Regions from separate parts of the Heyndrickxia acidicola genome, predicted to be linked through region 4. Evidence: riboswitches for the same ligand, from Rfam matches in the RefSeq annotation. Region 4 holds a riboswitch; each other region holds the start of a gene.
The links. Region 4 has a riboswitch for S-adenosylmethionine ahead of A5N88_RS15110 (LLM class flavin-dependent oxidoreductase). Riboswitches for the same ligand answer to the same signal wherever they lie in the genome.
Positions count from the first base shown of each region.

Region 1: linked by a shared signal. The riboswitch ahead of A5N88_RS17275 (bifunctional homocysteine S-methyltransferase/methylenetetrahydrofolate reductase) and the one ahead of A5N88_RS15110 (LLM class flavin-dependent oxidoreductase) in region 4 are both predicted to bind S-adenosylmethionine.
Region 2: linked by a shared signal. The riboswitch ahead of A5N88_RS14030 (M20 family metallopeptidase) and the one ahead of A5N88_RS15110 (LLM class flavin-dependent oxidoreductase) in region 4 are both predicted to bind S-adenosylmethionine.
Region 3: linked by a shared signal. The riboswitch ahead of A5N88_RS18045 (methionine ABC transporter ATP-binding protein) and the one ahead of A5N88_RS15110 (LLM class flavin-dependent oxidoreductase) in region 4 are both predicted to bind S-adenosylmethionine.

Region 1 is NZ_KV440953.1:3,687,185-3,689,386, forward strand. Features, by position in the region: gene A5N88_RS17270 (GNAT family N-acetyltransferase) at 1-382, opposite strand, end outside; SAM riboswitch class I at 701-806, shown strand; gene A5N88_RS17275 (bifunctional homocysteine S-methyltransferase/methylenetetrahydrofolate reductase) at 992-2,202, shown strand, end outside.
Region 2 is NZ_KV440953.1:3,006,086-3,008,287, reverse strand. Features, by position in the region: gene A5N88_RS14035 (YerC/YecD family TrpR-related protein) at 1-307, shown strand, start outside; SAM riboswitch class I at 540-660, shown strand; gene A5N88_RS14030 (M20 family metallopeptidase) at 841-2,022, shown strand; gene A5N88_RS14025 (MetQ/NlpA family ABC transporter substrate-binding protein) at 2,165-2,202, shown strand, end outside.
Region 3 is NZ_KV440953.1:3,857,058-3,859,259, forward strand. Features, by position in the region: gene A5N88_RS18040 (MarR family winged helix-turn-helix transcriptional regulator) at 1-302, opposite strand, end outside; SAM riboswitch class I at 1,026-1,130, shown strand; gene A5N88_RS18045 (methionine ABC transporter ATP-binding protein) at 1,306-2,202, shown strand, end outside.
Region 4 is NZ_KV440953.1:3,238,967-3,241,168, forward strand. Features, by position in the region: gene A5N88_RS15110 (LLM class flavin-dependent oxidoreductase) at 1-908, opposite strand, end outside; SAM riboswitch class I at 1,106-1,216, opposite strand; gene A5N88_RS15115 (pyridoxal-phosphate-dependent aminotransferase family protein) at 1,696-2,202, shown strand, end outside.

The DNA.
Region 1 (2,202 bases), 450 kb from region 4:
CGAAGCTATGATATAACCGAACAGCGGGCTCATTTTTTTCTCCTGTGCTGACTTTGAAGCAGGACGCTTCAGGGTAGGAATCAACGACGTGCTGCAATAAAGCGCTGCCAATTCCCTTTCTAAAATGAAGAGGATGGACAATCAATCTGCATATGACTAAATGGTTGTCCTCAAAGCTAATCGATATGACCCCGGCCAATTCATCCTCTTGATAAAAGCCAAAAAAGGTTTCGCGGCTTTCTAGCAAAGAGTTGACAGTCTCATGCAACGGAGGTATGTCGTAGAAATTTAATAGCTTCGCTTCTATATTATATGCAGGCAGTTGGATGCGTAAAACGCTTTCGGCTGCCTCTACATCTGTTATATCTAAAATCTTAATCATTACCATACCCCCTGCATGATAGACTTTTTTACTATTATACATACAAATAGAGGAGACAAGGAGAGGTTTTTTTAGGAAAATGAAATATTTTTCTGAAAAATAACTTTATTCTGAGATAAATTGGATAATCACGAAAACAGGATGAGAATAACAGGTTCTATTCTTATTAATTTCCCACGCTTTAATCTATTGTACGCAAAGCAGCAATCTATGCAGAAACAGCGTCCGCTTTTAAAGAAAAGGGTTGATGTTATAGAAGGAATGTTGTAAATTGTATAATAAGAATTAATTTTTCGAAATATAAAATTACATAGTTGTATCTTATCAAGAGAGGCGGAGGGACTGGCCCAGCGATGCCTCAGCAACCAGTCAATTATATTGACCCGGTGCTAATTCCAGCAGGTGTAAGCCTGGACGATAAGAAGAATGTGACGATTCTAAAGGCCTTCTTCTTAAAGAAGGTCTTTTTATTTTTAGGTCTTATAAAAATGACCGAATGAGCAGGAACAATAATCTCTTGCAAAAAATTGGATTAGATGCTCTCAAAATTCGCCTAGAGAAAAACAGTTTAAGGATCAGCAAGAAAAACAATGAAGGAGTGATAGGAGCATGGATTTACTGAAAACCCTGGAAAAACGGATTCTGGTAGCTGACGGAGCGATGGGAACACTACTTTATTCGCATGGGGTGGATACGTGTTATGAAGAGTTCAACCTGATTCATCCTGAAAAGATAGTGAATATTCACAGGGCATATATACAGGCCGGTGCAGAGGTCATTCAAACCAATACCTACAGTGCCAATTATTTTAAGCTGGAACAGTATGGACTGGAAGAAAAGGTGAAAGAAATCAATACGGAAGCGGTGCGGATTGCCAAACAGGCCGCTGGAAACAATACATTCATTCTGGGATCCATGGGCGGCTACAGGGGTGTTCGGAAATTGGAGATACCGGATGCAGAGATTAAGCGCTGCTTTAGAGAACAGCTTTTTCACCTGCTAAATGAGGGAGTTGACGGGATTCTTCTCGAAACCTATTTCGATGTGGAGGAGCTTTATTCCGTAGTGGAAATTGCCAAGAAGGAGGCAGCAGTACCGGTAATTGCCCAGGTTTCCCTGCATGAACCAGGCGTTCTCCAGAACGGGCGGCATGTGACCGAAGCGCTTAACCAGCTTGAAGGGTTGGGGGCAGATATTATCGGTCTCAATTGCCGTCTCGGCCCTCATCACATGATACAATCCTTTGAAGAAATCCCCTTGCCGGAAAAAGCCTATCTGTCTGCCTATCCTAATGCGAGTTTACTGGATTACGAGGACGGCAGGGTAACCTTTAGGGATAACGCTCGTTATTTCAAGGATAGCGCGATACAGCTGGTGGAGGAGGGTGTCCGGCTGATTGGGGGCTGCTGCGGTACCACACCTGAGCATATCCAAGCAGTGGCTGAAGGTGTAAAAGGGCTGACGCCTATAAAAGAAAAGACACCTAAAGTTCCGAGAGCACGAATCGAGCTTTCGAGTTCAAGTGGAATCGAGCCGCCCATCCATCAGATTGCAAAGGAAAGAACGTCGGTCATCGTTGAATTGGATACACCCAAGCATTTGTTGACAGATCGCTTTTTTGAAGGAGCAAGGGCTTTAAAGGAGGCCGGAATTGATGCCTTAACCATGGCGGATAATTCACTTGCGTCGCCGCGGATCAGCAATATTGCGATGGCTGCGCTTTTAAAAGAAAGGGAACAAATCCGGCCGCTTGTTCATATTACCTGCAGAGACCGCAATCTGATTGGGCTTCAATCTCATTTAATGGGGCTGGATGCACT
Region 2 (2,202 bases), 230 kb from region 4:
CGATAAATTAAGAGGGAAATCATTGGATCAGTTATTTGAAGCCATTTTATCATTAAAGGATTCGGAGGAATGCTACCGATTTTTTGATGATTTATGTACAATTAACGAAATTCAGTCATTGGCACAGCGTTTAGAAGTAGCAAGCATGCTGCGCGAGAAAAAAACCTACCATGTCATTGAGACGGAGACTGGTGCCAGCACTGCTACTATTTCTCGTGTGAAGCGCTGTTTAAATTATGGAAATGATTCCTATGAAATGGTTCTTGATCGTTTGAAGGAACAACAAGAACAAAAAGTGAGTGAGTAACTTAATGCAGTTAAAGAAAGCGGCATCTCCTTAATAAGGCGATGCCGCTTTGTTATGTAATTGATGATTTAGCGAACTAAAGTAAAATCCTGTTCTCATATCCACTTTTTCCGATTATACTAACAGGTCCTCGAAATGTGCTTGAAAAGAATAAATTTTGGGAAATTTATTGACAAATAAAAATAAACTCACTACAATAAAACTCATATTAAAAATTTCATAAATATCATATTTCTTATCCAGAGAGGTGGAGGGACTGGCCCTATGATACCTCGGCAACGGATTTGCTGTTTTTTCGCAAACACCGTGCCAATTCCTGCAAATCAGTGAATCATTGATTTGGTAGATGAGAAGTCGCCGGTGTTTACATAAGCCCTTCTTCTTTATCGTGTATTGGATAAGAAGAGGGGCTTTTTTGAGCTTAAAACTAATTTAGTCTAGTAAACAGACTTACAAAAGACAAATACAGCAATAGAAAAGAAGAGAGGGAGAGGATTCAATTGGCAATTCAAAAGGAAAACAGCGAGACACTTATTGAACAATATAGAGAAACGATACTATCCAGCGTTGATGAATCAAAAGAACTTTATATTCAAACAAGCCATGCTATCCATGAAAGGCCGGAAATTGGTAATAAGGAATTTTTTGCATCAAAAGCATTAACGGAAATTCTGGAAAAGGAGGGTTTTGATGTAACCCGCAATGTTGCAGGGCATGAAACAGGATTTGTGGCGAGAAAGTCATCCGAAAAAGCCGGCCCATCTATCGCTTTCCTTGCAGAATATGACGCACTTCCCGGGATTGGCCATGCATGCGGGCATAACATTATCGGCACGACCAGTACAGCAGCGGGCATTGCCTTATCAAAAGTCATTGAAGAAACGGGTGGAGAAGTGGTTGTTTTGGGAACGCCTGCTGAAGAAGGCGGACCTAACGGCAGTGCCAAGGGCAGTTTTGTAAGAGAAGGGTATTTAAATGGAATTGATGCCGCCCTTATGCTTCATCCCAGCGGCCAAACCAGCTTAACAACCCCTTCACTTGCTGTTGATCCGCTTGACTTCCATTTTTACGGAAGAACAGCTCATGCTGCCAGCTCTCCAGAAGAAGGAATTAATGCCTTAGATGCGGTGATTCAGTTGTTTAATGGCATTAATGCGCTAAGGCAGCAGCTGGCATCGGATGTCCGGGTCCATGGAATCATCACACATGGCGGTGAAGCCCCTAATATCATTCCTGATTATGCTTCAGCGCGCTTCTTTATTAGGGCAAGTACTTGGAATTCAACCGAAGAGGTATCGGCCAAGGTTCGGAGGATTGCTGAAGGAGCTGCCCTTGCCACAGGCTGCACTGTGAAGATAGAAAGGTTTCAAAATGAAGTTCATAACTTGATTCTCAATGCTTCACTTGATGCTGCTGTTGGTCAAGAGCTTTCGCTGCTGGGAGAAACCATTGCAGAAAAGGGCAATGGGATTGGAAGTACAGATGCAGGGAATGTGAGTCAGGTGGTGCCCACATCCCATTGTTATATAAAAATTGGACCGGATGATCTTATCGGACATACAAAGGAATTTCGTGAAGCAGCCTGCTCTGAAATTGGAGAACATGCTCTCATTGCAGGGGCAAAAGCATTGGCTTTAACCGGTCTTCGGCTACTGACGGAAGAAGCGCTTTTAAACAAAGTCAAATCAGACTTTGTTCATGCAAAGCAGAAATAAACAAATCAGTCTGCTTCGGGGAGATATACTCCGAAGCAGACTGGAATAAAAGTTGAATTAAAGCCTTTTTTTAGCGTAATAGAATCCTTGTTGTGTATATCAAAAAACAAGAAGAATGTAAGTACCCCTAGGAGGAAAGATGATGAAAAAGAACTTGCTAGCCCTTTTTTCTTTATTTAT
Region 3 (2,202 bases), 620 kb from region 4:
ATAAAAGGATATATCATCTTCCCTTTATCTGTTGGAAAGAGTTTTTTTATTTTTTTGTTATGTACATCATCTTTCTTTTCAATAAAACCATTCATCTCAAGTTTTTTTATAGCACGAGCTGCCGTTGTTCGGTCTACTTTTATCATCTCAGCTACTTTATCTTGAATGATTCCTGGATTTTCACATATTCGCACAAGGTACAAATACTGACCTTTCGTAAGGTCATATTCTTTAAATTCTATGTTGCTGATAGAATCTAATGCCCTCGCAATCATTCCAATTTCACGTAGAATTTCCTTCATAATAAACTCCTTATGGCATAATTTTATTGTAAATACAACAAAAAAGGTGTACCTTAAATGTAATCTAATTTTGTTGCATTTGCAATAAAAAATAATAAATGCACTAAAGTACAAAATAACACGTTTAGATTCAATTTCCTTTTTGTTTATGTATAAACTTGATCCCAAAATTAATGGGAACAAGCACTTGCAGCAAAAATCAATCAGCTGGAAGAGTTTAAACGCATGCATTCCTTGTCTATGTTAAAACCAAAATTAGAACTGATCCCAAAGTTGACTGAAGAGAAAGGTACGAGACTCCTGCGGGAAAAGCAGGCATAGGAAGACCCCGCAGGAGCATGCTACGAGGAGGCTTCCGGCCGGCCGTGGAAAGCGAGTGCCTGCAGCGTAAGGCAACCAGCAGGAAGGATCGTGTCGAAGCCCAATGTCAATGTGAAAGCCAAATTAGAGTAAATGGAAGCAGGTAACTGGAGCAAAATCAACCAGCAGGAAGGATAGAAGCGCAGTCATTGTCTATGTTAAATCTCAAATAGAAATGAACCCAGAGTTGACTGAAGCGAGTGCCTGCAGCATAAGGCAACCAGCAGGAAAGATCAGAAGCACATCTATTGTCTCCTGTTTTTCACAGAGAGAATAGTCATTTTAAAATTTTTAGTAAAAAGTAATTGACTTTTTCTTATGAATCTACTAGAATTTTAAAAGTTAACTCATAAAAAACTTAATAACTTATCCAGAGAGACTGAGGGACAGGCCCGATGACGTCCAGCAACCATCATTTTATGAAAGGTGCTAATTCCTGCAGAATGGTTCTATTCTGAAAGATAAGGTTGATCGAACATATAAACCTCTTTCGGAATGGAAAGTGGTTTTTTTTATGGCCATTCCTTGAAAATGGCCATACTAAGATCAAACATTATGCCGACAGAACAGAATCGGCTTAAAAGAAGGGCAGCAATCCGCTCGTCCATAATATTCGGGAAAAATGAGTAAAGGAGAGGAAAAAATGCTGGTATTTGAAGATGTCCATAAATCATATGGCAAAGGCAAAGAAAAGAGAGTAGAAGCCTTGAAAGGCATTGATTTCATGGTGGAAAAGGGTGAAATCTTCGGCATTGTCGGATTCAGCGGTGCAGGAAAAAGTACACTGATTCGCTGCGTTAACCTTTTAGAACGCCCTACTTCCGGCAAAGTGCTGATCAATGGCACAGATATGCTTTCATTATCTCAGAAAGAGCTGCGCCAGCAACGGAAGAAAATCGGCATGATTTTTCAGCAATATAACCTGCTGCAATCTAAGACGATTTTCCAAAATGTGGCCATGCCGCTCATTTTGGAAGGAAGGCCAAAACAAGAAATTGAGAAAAGAGTGAACGAGCTCTTGTCTTTTGTAGGACTTGAAGACCGGGCTGACCACTATCCAGCGCAACTTTCTGGCGGCCAAAAGCAACGGGTGGGCATAGCGCGGGCCCTGGCAACAGATCCTGATATCCTCCTTTGTGATGAAGCAACCTCCGCACTGGACCCGAATACTACGAATGCGGTTCTCGAGCTGCTGCGAAAGGTAAGGGATAAACTCGGCGTCACCATCTTGATGATTACGCACGAAATGAACGTGATCCGTGATATCTGCGATAAGGTCGCTGTCATCGAAAATGGAATGATCGCTGAGCAAGGACCGGTTATTGAGGTGTTTACAGAACCGGTAACCGATATTGCGAAGAGCTTTGTTCGGACGGTTTTAAATGATTCCATTCCGCCTTCCGTTCAAAAATTAATCGATGAAAGCAGTCAGGCCAATCCGCACGGGGTATACCGGATTATTTTCAAAGGTGCTTCTACAAGTACCCCGCTGCTTTCTGATACAGCCAAGCGCTTCTCGATTGATGTAAATGTGCTGCAC
Region 4 (2,202 bases):
AGCTGTTCAGGTGTTCCCACGAGATTTGGCCGCAAACCCCTGTTGGAAACAGAATAATCATAAAGCTTTACCTGCTGTTCCAGCTGTGACTTGGTGACAAAGTCATTATAGCCTGCATAGCCGCTGGATTCCTTTATATCTGTTATCCTCTCAAGCTCCGCCTGTGCTTCTTCTTCCGTATCTCGGCAAATAACGTAGGCTGCCATACCAAAGGATTGAAAATCGGCTTGATTAGACCTTTGGCGCCGCTCTTTCATATCTTCAATTTTTGTGCGTACTTCATCCACTGTTCCGCCGTGCATTACGTATGCATCACACGCATTTACAATCGCTTGTTTTCCCCGTTCGCTCTCTCCGCCGGCATATAGGACCGGATTTGGCCGCTGAACCGGTTTTGGCGACAAATGGGCATTGTTTATTTGGTAGTAGCGCCCGTTATAAGAAAACGTTTCTTCCGTCCAGAGTCCCTTCAATACATCCAGGAACTCTTCCGTTCTTTCATAGCGTTCATCGTGTGCAGTAAAAACGCCTCCGTATTGGCGGGCTTCTTCCTCCCACCAGGCTGAAACAACATTTAAGGTGAAACGACCATTGCTGATTTGATCAATATTAGCAGCCATTTTTGCTGTAACAGCAGGATTATGAAAGCCTGGCCTTACAGCAGCCATAATTTCAATTTTATCCGTTACCGCTGCAAGTGCAGCGGCTGTTGACCAGGCCTCTAATGAATCCGCCTCTGGCCCTTTTATATCATTAAGATAAAGCTCTGCAATCAAAGTGATATCATAACCCCACTTTTCAGCCGACTGAATGACTTTTTTTGCATATTCGAACGTTGGAGGCATCTTTTCATCCTCTACATTACGGAGCCAGCCTCCAAAAATGGGCAGCCAGAAACCATATTTCATACCCTTTTCCTCCTCTAATAAACAAGCTATCCTTATTTAGAATTACAGTGATTGAATATAACAGGTGCTGTAAGCTGATAAATAAAGGCCGATTTCACGGCGATTTTTTGTAAGTAAATACTAGAAATCTGTTGGGACTTACGAAAAAATCCTAAATAAAAAACCTCTTCAAATAAGAAGAAGTTTTTTACTACTTATTCTTATCTGCCAGAACGCTCTTAAGTTCTGATGGATTTAGCACCTTTCAGACAAATGTCTGCGGTTGCCGGGCTTCACAGGGCCATTCCCTCCGCCACTCTTGATAAGATTATTTAGTTAGACTTAATTCGTAAACTTTGTTGCAATTTATGCTTGAAAAATAGATAAAGAACCAGATTCGGTATGGCAAATTTGAATATTGACGAAAGGGTGACACGGTGACTGCCTTAATAAAAAAATGTCCATTGTTCGAAAACAACAATTTATGAGATTTAATTATGTTTATTTTCACATTAATCCTAATATACTAGCATGAATTAGTCAAATGTTATATTTCCTCATTTTTTAATGTTTCATTTATTTTTATTTTTCTATTTAGTACACGCTTACATCCCTGTTTTTTCTACTTTTGAGCGGAAGTTGCTATCGTTTTGACACTTTACATCACTAAAGCACGTTGTTAGAATGTTCTAAACAGACAAAATCATCTATGCACCTTCCTCATTGAATGTCCTGTTCTACTTTGCCTGAGAGTATCAAATTATGCTTTTCAAGGCTTGATACAATTCTATTTGAAAGGATGTTTATTATGCTGATGGACCGTCAATATTTATTTACTCCCGGGCCAACCCCTATTCCAGAACGTGTGAAAACAGCCATGAATCAATCAATGATTGCGCATAGGAGTGAATCCTTCAGCCTCTTGCTGGAGTCTGTTTCTAAACGTTTATCCCCCATCTTTGGCAGCGAGAATCCAGTTATCACACTCTCCGGAAGCGGCACTCTCGCTTTAGAATGTGCAGTCGTAAATACTGTGCAAGAACATGATGATGTAGTAGTCATTGAAACTGGGGCTTTTGGCGAGCGGTTTTCTAGCATCTGTGAATCATACGGTGCCAGAGTTCATAAACTTCAAATCGAGTGGGGAACGGCTTGCCAGCCCGAAAAGCTGGAACAATTCCTTCAGACAGTTAACGGAAAAATTAAAGCAGTCTTTGCTACATACTGTGAAACATCCACAGCGGTCATAAATCCTATTAAAGAGCTTGGGGAAGTCATAAGCAGACATACAGATGCTTTATTCATTGTGGATGGG